Regions from separate parts of the Streptomyces sp. NPDC036822 genome, predicted to be linked through region 2. Evidence: predicted binding sites of a transcription regulator. Region 2 holds the regulator's gene; the other holds the start of a gene.
What was found. Region 2 encodes HrcA, which represses chaperone genes, less so after heat shock. Its sites were predicted from a motif close to TTNGCACTCNGNNNNNCNGAGTGCNAA; they were not measured.

Region 1: the regulator HrcA is predicted to act here: its motif matches at 2,222-2,248, upstream of groES (co-chaperone GroES).

Annotation. Positions count from the first base shown of each region.
Region 1 is NZ_JBVJPY010000006.1:32,034-38,013, forward strand. Features, by position in the region: gene groL (chaperonin GroEL) at 1-1,620, opposite strand, end outside; gene groES (co-chaperone GroES) at 1,767-2,075, opposite strand; gene ACZ68P_RS15875 (polysaccharide deacetylase family protein) at 2,477-3,463, opposite strand; gene ACZ68P_RS15880 (THUMP-like domain-containing protein) at 3,563-4,744, shown strand; gene ACZ68P_RS15885 (RNA polymerase sigma factor) at 4,836-5,980, opposite strand, start outside.
Region 2 is NZ_JBVJPY010000001.1:773,317-779,296, reverse strand. Features, by position in the region: gene ACZ68P_RS03630 (DUF3097 domain-containing protein) at 1-333, opposite strand, end outside; gene ACZ68P_RS03625 (MBL fold metallo-hydrolase) at 344-1,063, opposite strand; gene hrcA (heat-inducible transcriptional repressor HrcA) at 1,315-2,334, shown strand; gene dnaJ (molecular chaperone DnaJ) at 2,335-3,474, shown strand; gene ACZ68P_RS03610 (nitronate monooxygenase) at 3,606-4,679, shown strand; gene ACZ68P_RS03605 (16S rRNA (uracil(1498)-N(3))-methyltransferase) at 4,681-5,424, shown strand; gene ACZ68P_RS03600 (ATP-binding protein) at 5,674-5,980, shown strand, end outside.

The sequences.
Region 1 (5,980 bases), on a different contig from region 2:
GTGGCCGTGGCCGTGGCCGTGGCCCGCGTCCGCCGACTCCTCTTCCTTCTTCTCCACCACGAGGGTCTCGGTGGTGAGGAGGAGGGAGGCGATCGAGGCGGCGTTCTCCAGGGCGGAGCGCGTCACCTTCACCGGGTCGATGACGCCGGCCTTGACCAGGTCGCCGTACTCGCCGGTGGCGGCGTTGAAGCCCTGGCCCTTGTCGAGCTCGGAGACCTTGGAGGTGATGACGTAACCCTCCAGGCCGGCGTTCTCGGCGATCCAGCGCAGCGGCTCGACGGCGGCGCGGCGGACGACGGCGACACCGGTCGCCTCGTCGCCGGTCTTGCCGAGGTTGCCCTCCAGGACCTTCACGGCGTGGACGAGCGCGGAGCCACCACCGGAGACGATGCCCTCCTCGACCGCGGCGCGGGTCGCGGAGATGGCGTCCTCCAGACGGTGCTTCTTCTCCTTCAGCTCCACCTCGGTCGCGGCACCGACCTTGATGACGCAGACGCCGCCGGCGAGCTTCGCCAGGCGCTCCTGCAGCTTCTCGCGGTCCCAGTCGGAGTCCGTGGACTCGATCTCGGCCTTGATCTGGTTGACGCGGCCCTTGACGTCCTCGGAGTTGCCCCCGCCGTCGACGATGACCGTGTCGTCCTTGGAGATCGTGACGCGACGGGCGGTGCCCAGCACGTCCAGACCGGCCTGGTCGAGCTTGAGGCCGACCTCCTCGGCGATGACGGTGGCACCGGTGAGGGTGGCCATGTCGCCGAGCATCGCCTTGCGGCGGTCGCCGAAGCCGGGGGCCTTGACGGCCACGGCGTTGAAGGTGCCACGGATCTTGTTCACGACCAGGGTCGACAGGGCCTCGCCCTCGACGTCCTCGGCGATGATCAGCAGCGGCTTGGAGGAGCCGGCCTGGATGACCTTCTCCAGGAGCGGCAGCAGGTCCTGGATCGAGGAGATCTTGCCCTGGTGGATCAGGATGTACGGGTCGTCGAGGACGGCCTCCATACGCTCCTGGTCGGTGACCATGTACGGCGAGAGGTAGCCCTTGTCGAAGGCCATGCCCTCGGTGAAGTCGAGCTCCAGGCCGAAGGTGTTGGACTCCTCGACGGTGATGACACCGTCCTTGCCGACCTTGTCCATCGCCTCGGCGATGAGCTCGCCGACCTGCTGGTCCTGCGCGGAGAGCGCGGCGACGGCGGCGATGTCCGACTTGTCGTCGATCGGGCGCGCGGTGGCGAGCAGCTCGTCGGAGACGGCCTTGACGGCGGCGTCGATGCCCTTCTTCAGGGCGGCCGGGGAGGCGCCGGCGGCGACGTTGCGCAGACCCTCGCGGACCAGGGCCTGGGCGAGCACGGTCGCGGTGGTGGTGCCGTCACCCGCGATGTCGTTGGTCTTGGTCGCCACCTCCTTCACGAGCTGGGCGCCGAGGTTCTCGTACGGGTCGTCGAGCTCGACCTCGCGGGCGATCGTGACGCCGTCGTTGGTGATGGTGGGGGCGCCGAACTTCTTGTCGATGACGACGTTGCGGCCCTTGGGGCCGATCGTCACCTTCACCGTGTCGGCGAGCTTGTTGACGCCGCGCTCAAGGGCGCGACGGGCGTCCTCGTCGAACTTCAGGATCTTCGCCATGGGAGCGATTCAGCCCTCTCGGAATTCGTGGTGAAACTGGTGAAACGAACCGCGCCCCCGGACGCCCAGTGCGGGGTCTAGGGGCGCAGCTCAATGCATCTGGCTTCGGTGAAGGGTCGTCCGGGGGTGACCCCCCGGACCCCCGACTACTTCTCGACGATCGCGAGCACGTCGCGAGCCGAGAGGACGAGGTACTCCTCGCCGCTGTACTTCACCTCGGTGCCGCCGTACTTGCTGTACAGCACGATGTCGCCGGTCTTCACGTCGAGCGGCAGGCGCTCGCCGTTCTCGAAGCGGCCCGGGCCCACGGCCAGGACGACGCCCTCCTGGGGCTTCTCCTTGGCGGTGTCCGGAATGACCAGGCCAGAGGCGGTGGTCTGCTCGGCGTCGAGCGGCTGGACCACAATGCGGTCCTCGAGCGGCTTGATGGCAACCTTGGAGCTGGTGGTCGTCACGATCCGACCTCCCCCTTCGGAGATCTCACGGGGTTAACTGTCTGAGGTGGCGACCAGGTGGATCCGTCGTCGCGGGTGCCGGACCTGCCTGTCGCTGTGTTGGCACTCTCCGGTGGGGAGTGCCAGAGCCGAGACTATGACCGCGATTAGCACTCGGTCAAGCGGAGTGCCAATTCAGTGCCGCGTGGCGTCTCGATCCCGGTACGGGGAACGGCGTGACGGCCCTGATGGTTCCGCACGCGGGTTCGACCACGAGGGCCCGCCGCCCCCGTCCCGCGAGCCCACCCGCTCCGCCGCCTTGCGGCCCAGACGCTCGAACGGATCGACCGACGGGGCGCAGGCCGTCGCGCCGAGGAGCGCGCCGGCCAGGGCCAGTGCGGCTGCCGGCCGGCGCGCCCCGGTCATACGTAGTCCTCCAGCTTCGCGACGGCGTAGCCCTTGGCCGTGACGGTCCGCATCACGCGGCGGACCATGTCCGCCATGGACCCCTTCCAGTCCCCCTTGCCCCGGAAGTGGGTGAGGATGATGTCGCCGGGGTGCAGGTCGCGGTCCCACTCGCGCCACTCCATCCGGTCCGGGAACGCCTCGGACGCCCACAGCGGGACCGCCTTCACGCCGCACGCCTTGGCCGCGCGCAGCGTGTCCTCGTCGTAGTTGCCGTACGGCGGGCGGAAGAGCGGCGGCCGCTTCCCGTACCGCTTCTCGATGGTGTCCTGCATCCCGCAGATCTCGTGTTTCTGTTCGGAGTAGGACAGCTTGGGCATGTACCGGTGGTTGAGGGTGTGGTTGTGCAGGGAGACGCCGGCGTCCCGCATCTTCTCGAAGTAGCCGTAGTCCTCCTTGACCAGGTAGTCGCTGAGGAAGGCGCTGTACGGGATCCGCAGCTCGCTCATCATCCGGAGCAGCTCCGGGTCCTTCTCGGCGCCGTCGTCGATCGTCAGGAAGACGACCTTCTCCTTGGTCGGCACGGTGGTGAAGACGGGCGGCAGCCCCTCGCCGTCGGTCTCGAACCCCTTGCGGGTGGTGATGGTCGGCTTGACGGCGGGCGGGGCCGGGGCCTCCAGGGGAGGGCGGTCGAGCCCCCACTTCTTCGCCGCGAGCGCGCGGGCGGCCCGCTGCGCGCGGACCTTCCCGATGTACGCGTTGAGGGCGCCGGAGGCACCCTGCGCCTGGGCGCCCGGCTGACCGGGGGCGGCCTTCGCCGGGGATCCCGGGCCGCCGCCCGCGCCGTCGACCGGCCCGGCGCAGGCCGCGCCGAGGGCGGCCACGAGCAGCACCGCTCCGACCGAGCGGCGCACGGCGCGCGCGCGCCGGGGACGGGCGGACCGAAGGCGCCCGAGGGGCGTGGAACCCGGGGGCATTTGTTCCTTTTGTCGTACTAGTTGCATGGCGCCGCATCCTTTCAGCGGCGACCCCTCCCGCCCCCGCGACACCGCCGCGCCGCGCGCACCATCCCCCGGCCGGCCCACACCGGGCCAGGCCGCACAATGGGGCGGGTGACCGACCTCGCCTCCTTCGCCGCCCTGCTCACCCCCGAGGGCCAGACCCTGCTCGCCTCCCTGCGCGACCATGACCCCGCCCAGGAGCTGGCGGTCGTCTCCCGGCTGCGCCGCGACCACCCCGCCGAGCTGGTCACGGCGGCCGTCGGACAGGCCAGGCTCCGGCAGCGCGCGGTGGCGAAGTTCGGCGCCGAGGACGCGTACCGGATGTACTTCACGCCGCACGGCGTCGAGCAGTCCACCCGGGCCTCGGTGGGCACCTACCGGGCCCGCCGCCTCGCGGACCTCGGGGTGCGGTCCGTCGCCGACCTGTGCGGCGGGATCGGCGGGGACGCGATCGCGTTCGCCCGCGCCGGCATCTCCGTCCTCGCCGTGGACCGCGACCCGCTGACGGCGGAGGCCGCCCGCGCCAACGCCGACGCGCTGGGCCTGGCCGGCCTGATCGAGGTGCGGTGCGCGGACGTGACGGAGGTCGACACGGCGCCCTACGACGCCGTCTTCGTCGACCCGGCCCGTCGGGGCGGCCGCGGCAGGATCTTCGACCCGGAGGCGTACTCGCCCCCGCTCTCCTGGGCGATCGAGGCCGCCCGCCGGGCCCCCCACGCGGCCCTGAAGATCGCTCCGGGCGTGCCGCACGAGGCCGTTCCCGAGGACGCGGAGGCCGAGTGGATCTCGGACGGCGGCGACGTGAAGGAGGCGGTGCTGTGGTTCGGCACCCGCCCCGGAGCGGTCCGCGCCACCCTGCTGCCCTCCGGCGCGAGCCTGACCGGCCGCGGCCTGCCCGACCCGGCCGTCCGCCCGGTGGGCCGCTACCTCTACGAGCCGGACGGCGCCGTCATCCGCGCCCATCTGGTGGCCGAGGTCGCCGAGGAGCTGGACGGCGGCCTGATCGACGAGACGATCGCCTACGTCACGGCGGACGCGCTGATCCCGACCCCGTACGCCACCGCGTACGAGATCACCGACCGGCTCCCCTTCAACCTCAAGAAGCTGAAGGCCCTGCTGCGGGAGCGCGAGGTCGGCACCCTGACGGTGAAGAAGCGCGGCTCGGCGGTCGAACCGGAGGAACTGCGCCGCAGGATCAAGCCGAAGGGCCCGCGCTCCGCGACGGTCTTCCTCACCCGGGTCGCGGGCGCCCCGACGATGCTGATCGGCCACCCGGCCCGCTAGCGCGTGGCGCGGGCCGCACCGACGGCCGCACCCTCAGGCGCCCTCAGCGGCGAGGCTCCGGAGGCGCGGAATCCGGGTTCCGCGAGGCCGGTCATCCGTCCGTGGTCGTCCCCCGGGCGCGGGCCAGGAGGAGGTCCCGCTCCCGGGCGTTGCGGGTGAGGGCCGCCGCCCGCTCGAACTCGGCCCGCGCCTCGGCGCCGCGGCCGAGCCGGTCCAGCAGGTCGCCCCGGACGCTCGGCAGTAGGTGGTAGTCCTTCAGGGCCGGTGCGGCGGCCAGCGCGTCGACCAGTGCGAGACCGGCCTCCGGCCCGTCCGCCATCGACACGGCGACCGCGCGGTTCAGCTCCACCACCGGGGAGGGCGCGACGGCCGCCAGCCGGGCGTAGAGCGCCGCGATGGTGCGCCAGTCCGTCTCCTCGTAGGTCACCGCCCGCGCGTGGCAGGCGGCGATGGCCGCCTGGAGCGTGTACGGGCCGAAGTCCCCGCCCAGGCCGGCCCGTTCCAGGGCGGCGAAGCCGCGCCGGATCAGCAGCCGGTTCCAGCGGCCGCGGTTCTGCTCGGAGAGCAGGACGGGCTGCCCGTCCGGGCCGGTCCTGGCCGCCGTCCGGGACGCCTGGATCTCCAGCAGGGCCGCGAGGCCGTGGACCTCGCCCTCCTCGGGCATCAGGCCGGCGAGGACCCTGGCCAGCCGCAGGGCGTCCTCGCAGAGCGCCGGACGCAGCAGGTCGTCGCCCGCCGTCGCCGCATACCCCTCGTTGAAGACCAGGTAGATGACCTCCAGGACGGATCCGAGCCGGGCCGCACGCTCCTCGCCGTACGGGACCTCGAACTCCACCCCCGCCTTCGCCAGGCTCCGCTTCGCCCGCACGATCCGCTGGGCGACCGTCGCCTCCGGCACGAGGAAGGCCCGGGCGATCTCGTCCGTGCGCAGCCCCCCGACCAGCCGCAGGGTGAGCGCCACGCGCGCCTCGGCGGAGAGCACGGGATGGCAGGCGGTGAAGATCAGCCGCAGCAGGTCGTCGTCGATGTCCCCCGGACCGGACGGCTCGGGGTCGTACGTCTCCTCGGCGAGGTCACGACCCACCTCGGCGAGCTTGCGGGCGTACGTCTCGCGTCGCCGTACGAGGTCGACGGCGCGGTTCTTCGCGGCGGCCGTCAGCCACGCGCCCGGCCGGTCCGGGACTCCCGTCCGCGGCCACTGCTCCAGGGCGGCGACGAGCGCGTCCTGGGCGATCT
Region 2 (5,980 bases):
GTAGATGCGCCCGGCGCGCGCGACCCGGGCCCGGGCGCCCGGCACCGCGATCGAACCTGAGGCCGTACGGGCGGGCCGGACCGGCGCGCCCGCGGCGGGCCGGACGAGAGTGACCACGCGGCCCTCGAGGAGGAAGCCACGCGGTTCCATCGGGAAGACCCGGTGCTTGCCGAAGCGGTCCTCCAGGGTCACCGTGCCCGCCTCGCAGCGGATCACCGCCCCGCAGAAGCCCGTCGACACCTCCTCCACGACGAGGTCGACGTCCGCCGGCACCTCCGGTACGGGGGCCGGCTTCTTCCACGGGGGCGTGAGATCGGGGTTGTAGCTCCGCATTCGCGCGACGTTATGACACTCCGAAGCGCCGTGCCAGCTCATTGCGCTGCGTCCGCACGAACGCCGCGTCCACGACTGCCCCGTGCCCCGGGACGTACACGGCGTCCTCCCCGCCCAGCCGCAGCAGCCGGTCGAGCGCCGCCGGCCACTGCGAGCCGATGGCGTCCGGCCCGGCCTGCGGCTCGCCGGACTCCTCCACCAGGTCGCCGCAGAACACGATCTCCGGGACGCCGGGGACGAGGAGCACCAGATCGTGCCCCGAGTGACCGGGACCCACGTTGGCCAGCAGCACCTGCCGGCCGCCCAGGTCCAGCGTCCACTCCCCGGACACCGTGTGGCGCGGCGCCACCAGGGTGTCGGCCGCCTCCGTCGCCGCCGCCTCGTCGACCCCGTGGTGCACCGCGTCCGCCCGCAGCGCCTGCCGTTCCCGCCGCAGCAGGTCGTCGACGCCCACCGCCCCGAAGACCTCCGCCCCCGAGAACGCCGCGGTGCCGAAAACATGATCGAAGTGAGGGTGGCTCAGTGCGATGTGCGTCACCTTGCGGCCGGTCATGCTCTCCACCTGACACCGCAGCTCCCCGCCCTCCCGGAGCGTGGAACCCGTGTCGTACAAGAGGACCGACCTCGTGCCGAGCACCAGACCCACCGTGGCGTCCCAGCCGGGCAGCCGCCGCCGCCCCACCCCGTCCGCGAGCCGCTCCCAGCCGAACTCTTCCCAACCGACGTCCATACGGCGACGCTATCCGCTACGACGGAGCCACGGGGCGGCCGGGTGGCGGCCACAGCGCGGCCACGGGTCGGCCACGGCGGGACCACGGCACGGCCACGGCACGGCCACGCGGTGGCCACGAGGCGGCTCGGGCACGGCCTCCTTGCCTGGAGTGACGCCCGCCGCCGTACACTTGCCGGGGGTTTCCTGGCACTCGAACAGGGCGAGTGCCAAACACGGAGCAACCGGATCGACAGCTGGAGGTGTGCGACATGCTCAGCGAACGCAGACTCGAGGTGCTGCGCGCCATCGTCCAGGACTATGTCGGGACGGAGGAGCCGGTGGGCTCCAAGGCGCTCACGGAGCGCCACAAGCTCGGCGTGTCACCCGCCACGGTGCGCAACGACATGGCCGTCCTGGAGGACGAGGGCTACATCGCCCAGCCCCACACCAGCGCCGGCCGCATCCCGACCGACAAGGGCTACCGCCTCTTCGTCGACCGGCTGGCCGGCGTCAAGCCGCTGTCGACGCCCGAGCGGCGCGCCATCCACAACTTCCTCGACGGCGCCGTGGACCTCGACGACGTCGTGGGCCGCACGGTCCGCCTGCTCGCGCAGCTGACCCGCCAGGTCGCCGTCGTGCAGTACCCGTCGCTGACCCGTTCGACCGTCCGGCACGTGGAGCTGCTCTCGCTGGCTCCCGCCCGCCTGATGCTGGTCCTGATCACGGACACCGGCCGGGTCGAGCAGCGGGTGATCGACTGCCCGGCGCCGTTCGGCGAGACCTCGCTGGCGGATCTGCGGGCCCGGCTCAACAGCCGGGTCGTCGGCCGCCGTTTCGCGGACGTGCCGCAGCTGGTGCAGGATCTCCCGGAGTCCTTCGAGGAGACGGAGGACCGGGGCACGGTCTCGACGGTGCTCGCGACCCTGCTGGAAACCCTGGTGGAAGAGCACGAGGAACGGCTGATGATCGGCGGCACCGCCAATCTCACCCGCTTCGGGCACGACTTCCCCCTGACGATCAGGCCGGTGCTGGAAGCACTCGAGGAGCAGGTCGTGCTCCTCAAGCTGCTCGGCGAGGCCAAGGACTCGGGCATGACCGTACGGATCGGGCACGAGAACGCCCACGAGGGGCTCACCTCCACGTCCGTCGTCGCGGTCGGCTACGGTTCGGGCGACGAGGCAGTCGCCAAACTCGGCGTGGTCGGACCGACCCGCATGGACTACCCCGGAACGATGGGAGCGGTACGCGCAGTGGCACGTTACGTCGGACAGATCCTGGCGGAGTCGTAAGTGGCCACGGACTACTACGCCGTACTCGGCGTGCGCCGCGACGCGTCCCAGGACGAGATCAAGAAGGCATTCCGTCGGCTCGCTCGCGAGCTGCACCCGGATGTCAATCCCGATCCGAAGACGCAGGAGCGCTTCAAGGAGATCAACGCCGCCTACGAGGTGTTGTCGGACCCGCAGAAGAAGCAGGTCTACGACCTCGGCGGCGACCCGCTGTCCGCCTCGGGCGGTGGCGGTGGAGCCGGCGGCTTCGGCCAGGGCGGCTTCGGGAACTTCTCCGACATCATGGACGCGTTCTTCGGCACGGCGTCGCAGCGCGGACCGCGCTCGCGCACCCGCCGCGGCCAGGACGCCATGATCCGTCTGGAGATCGACCTCAACGAGGCCGCCTTCGGTACGACCAAGGACATCCAGGTCGACACGGCGGTCGTCTGTACGACCTGCTCCGGCGAGGGCGCCGCGCCCGGCACCTCCGCGCAGACCTGTGACATGTGCCGCGGCCGCGGTGAGGTGTCCCAGGTGACCCGTTCCTTCCTGGGCCAGGTCATGACCTCGCGGCCGTGCCCCCAGTGCCAGGGCTTCGGAACGGTCGTCCCGACCCCCTGCCCGGAGTGCGCGGGCGACGGGCGGGTCCGCTCCCGTCGCACGCTGACGGTGAAGATCCCGGCCGGTGTCGACAACGGCACCCGCATCCAGCTGGCCGGCGAGGGCGAGGTCGGCCCCGGCGGCGGCCCGGCCGGTGACCTGTACGTCGAGATCCACGAGGTCCCGCACGAGACCTTCCAGCGGCGCGGTGACGACCTGCACTGCACGGTCACGATCCCGATGACGGCGGGCGCGCTCGGCACGAAGGTGCCGCTGCAGACGCTCGACGGCATCGAGGAGGTCGACATCCGCCCGGGCACGCAGTCCGGGCAGTCGATCCCGCTGCACGGGCGCGGCATCACGCACCTGCGCGGTGGCGGGCGCGGCGACCTGATCGTGCACGTCGAGGTCATGACGCCGTCGAAGCTGGACCCGGAGCAGGAGCGCCTGCTGCGCGAACTGGCCAAGCTGCGCGGCGAGGAGCGCCCGACCGGGCAGTTCCAGCCGGGGCAGCAGGGGCTGTTCTCGCGCCTGAAGGACGCGTTCAACGGCCGCTAGGAAGTAGCCGGAAAACGTCGCAGGCCACGGCACGGACCCGGCCCCGGCCCACCGGAGGGCGCCGTTTGCACACCGCGGACGGCGCCCTCCGTCGTTTCGGTCTCCGAGCCCGCTCGTGACACGATGCCCGCATGTCCACGACCGCACTGAACGATCTGTCCCGCTACCCGATCGTGCAGGCCCCCATGGCGGGTGGCGCCTCGTGTCCGCAGCTGGTCGGAGCCGTGTGCGAGGCCGGAGGGCTCGGCTTCCTGGCCGCCGGCTACAAGACCGCGGGCGGCCTGTACCAGGAGATCAAGCAGGTGCGCGGGCTCACCGGCCAGCCCTTCGGCGTCAACCTCTTCATGCCGCAGAGCGGCCAGCACGCTGATCCCGCCGCCGTCGAGATGTACCGCCACCAGCTCGCCGGTGAGGCCACCTGGTACGAGACCGCCCTCGGCGACGCCGACAGCGGGCGCGACGACGCGTACGACGCGAAGCTGGCCATCCTCCTGGAGGACCCGGTCCCCGTCGTCTCCTTCACCTTCGGCTGCCCCGGCGGCGAAACCCTCGACGCCTTCGCCCGCGTCGGTACGTTCACCGTGGTCACCGTCACCTCCGCCGAGGAGGCCCAGGCCGCCCAGCGGGCCGGCGCCGACGCCGTCTGCGTCCAGGGCGTCGAGGCGGGCGGGCACCAGGGAACCCACCGCGACGACCCGGAGGCCGACGCCGGGACCGGGCTCCTGGCGCTGGTCACGCTGGTCAAGGAGGCCGTGCAACTGCCGATCATCGCGGCCGGCGGGCTCATGCGCGGGGCGCAGATCGCCGCCGTGCTCGCCGCGGGCGCGGACGCCGCCCAGCTCGGCACCGCCTTCCTCGTCTGCCCGGAGTCGGGCGCGCACCCCCTGCACAAGCAGGCCATGACCCATCCGCTCTTCGCCCGCACCGAACTGACCCGGGCCTTCTCGGGCCGGCCGGCGCGCGGGCTCGTCAACCGCTTCGTACGCGAGCACGGACCGTACGCACCCGCCGGTTACCCCGAGGTCCACCACCTCACCGCCCCTCTGCGCAAGGCCGCCGCCACCGCCGGCGACGCGCAGGGCATGGCCCTGTGGGCCGGCCAGGGCCACCGTCTCGCCCGTGAACTCCCGGCCGGCCAGCTCGTGGAGGTACTGGCCGCCGAGATCGACATCGCGCTCACCGCGCCCGCACAGAGGAACGTGTGACATGACCGCCCCCGTCTTCGTCGTCGACGCCGTCCCCGTCCCCGGCGCCTTCGTGCTCGACGGCCCCGAGGGCCGCCACGCCGTCTCCGTGAAGCGCCTGCGCGCGGGCGAGGAGATCGTCCTCACGGACGGGCGCGGAGCCTGGGCGGCGTGCGCGGTGACCGCCGCCGAGGACAAGGACCGGCTGACCGTCGAGGTCACGGCCACGCACCAGGACCCGGAGCCGACCCCCCGGATCACCGTCGTCCAGGCCCTGCCCAAGGGCGACCGGGGCGAACTCGCCGTCGAGATCATGACGGAGACCGGTGTCGACGCGATCGTGCCGTGGGCCGCGTCCCGCTGCATCACGCAGTGGAAGGGGGAGCGGGGGCTCAAGGCCCTGGCCAAGTGGCGGGCCACCGCCCGCGAGGCGGGGAAGCAGTCCCGCCGTACCCGCTTCCCCGAGGTCGCCGACGCCATGACCGGCAAGCAGGTGGCGGCCCTCCTGGCGCGGGCGGACTTCGCGGCCGTCCTGCACGAGGACCGCGCCCATCCCAGCGGAGCGCTCGCCGACGCCCCGCTTCCGGCGGACGGGGAGATCGTGCTGGTCGTCGGGCCCGAAGGGGGCGTCTCCCCGGAGGAGCTGGCGCTCTTCGAGGAGGCGGGAGCCAAGCCGTACCGTCTGGGCCACAGCGTCCTGCGCACCTCCACCGCCGGCACGGCGGCGACGGCCCTCCTGCTGGGACGCACCGGCCGCTGGTCCTGAGGCGCGCGTGCCGGGGGGAGCGCCGGGGCCCCGTCCGCCGCGAGTCGTCGTGCGCGTGCCGGGGGGAGCGCCGGGCCCCGTTCGCCGCGAACCGCCGCGCGCGTGCCGGCGGGTGGGAGTCGATCGGTCGTCGCGAGTCGTCGTGCGTGTGCCGGCGCACGGGAGCAGAGCGGTCGCGTACCGGCCCGCGTCCACCGGCCTTCCCGACCCGGTGGACGCGGAGGGCGGTGCGCTCCTTAGGCTGCACGCATGGCCGACGAATCCCCTCTGATCCGTAGTCTGCGCGCCGCGGTCGCCGCCGCCCCCGACGACGTTCCCCTGCGGCTGCACGTCGCCGAACTCCTCCTCGCCGAGGGCCGCAACGACGAGGCCGTCACGGAGGCGGCCGTGGCGCTCCAGCACGCGCCCGGTGACGAGGCCGCCCGCGCCCTGATGGCCCGCGCGATGGGCCTGCCGACGGCGGCTCCGGACCCCGCACCGCCGGCCCCCTCCCCGGCCGCGGACCTCCCGGCCCCGGACCAGGAGGCTTCGGGCGCCGCCTCCGACGCGGCACCCG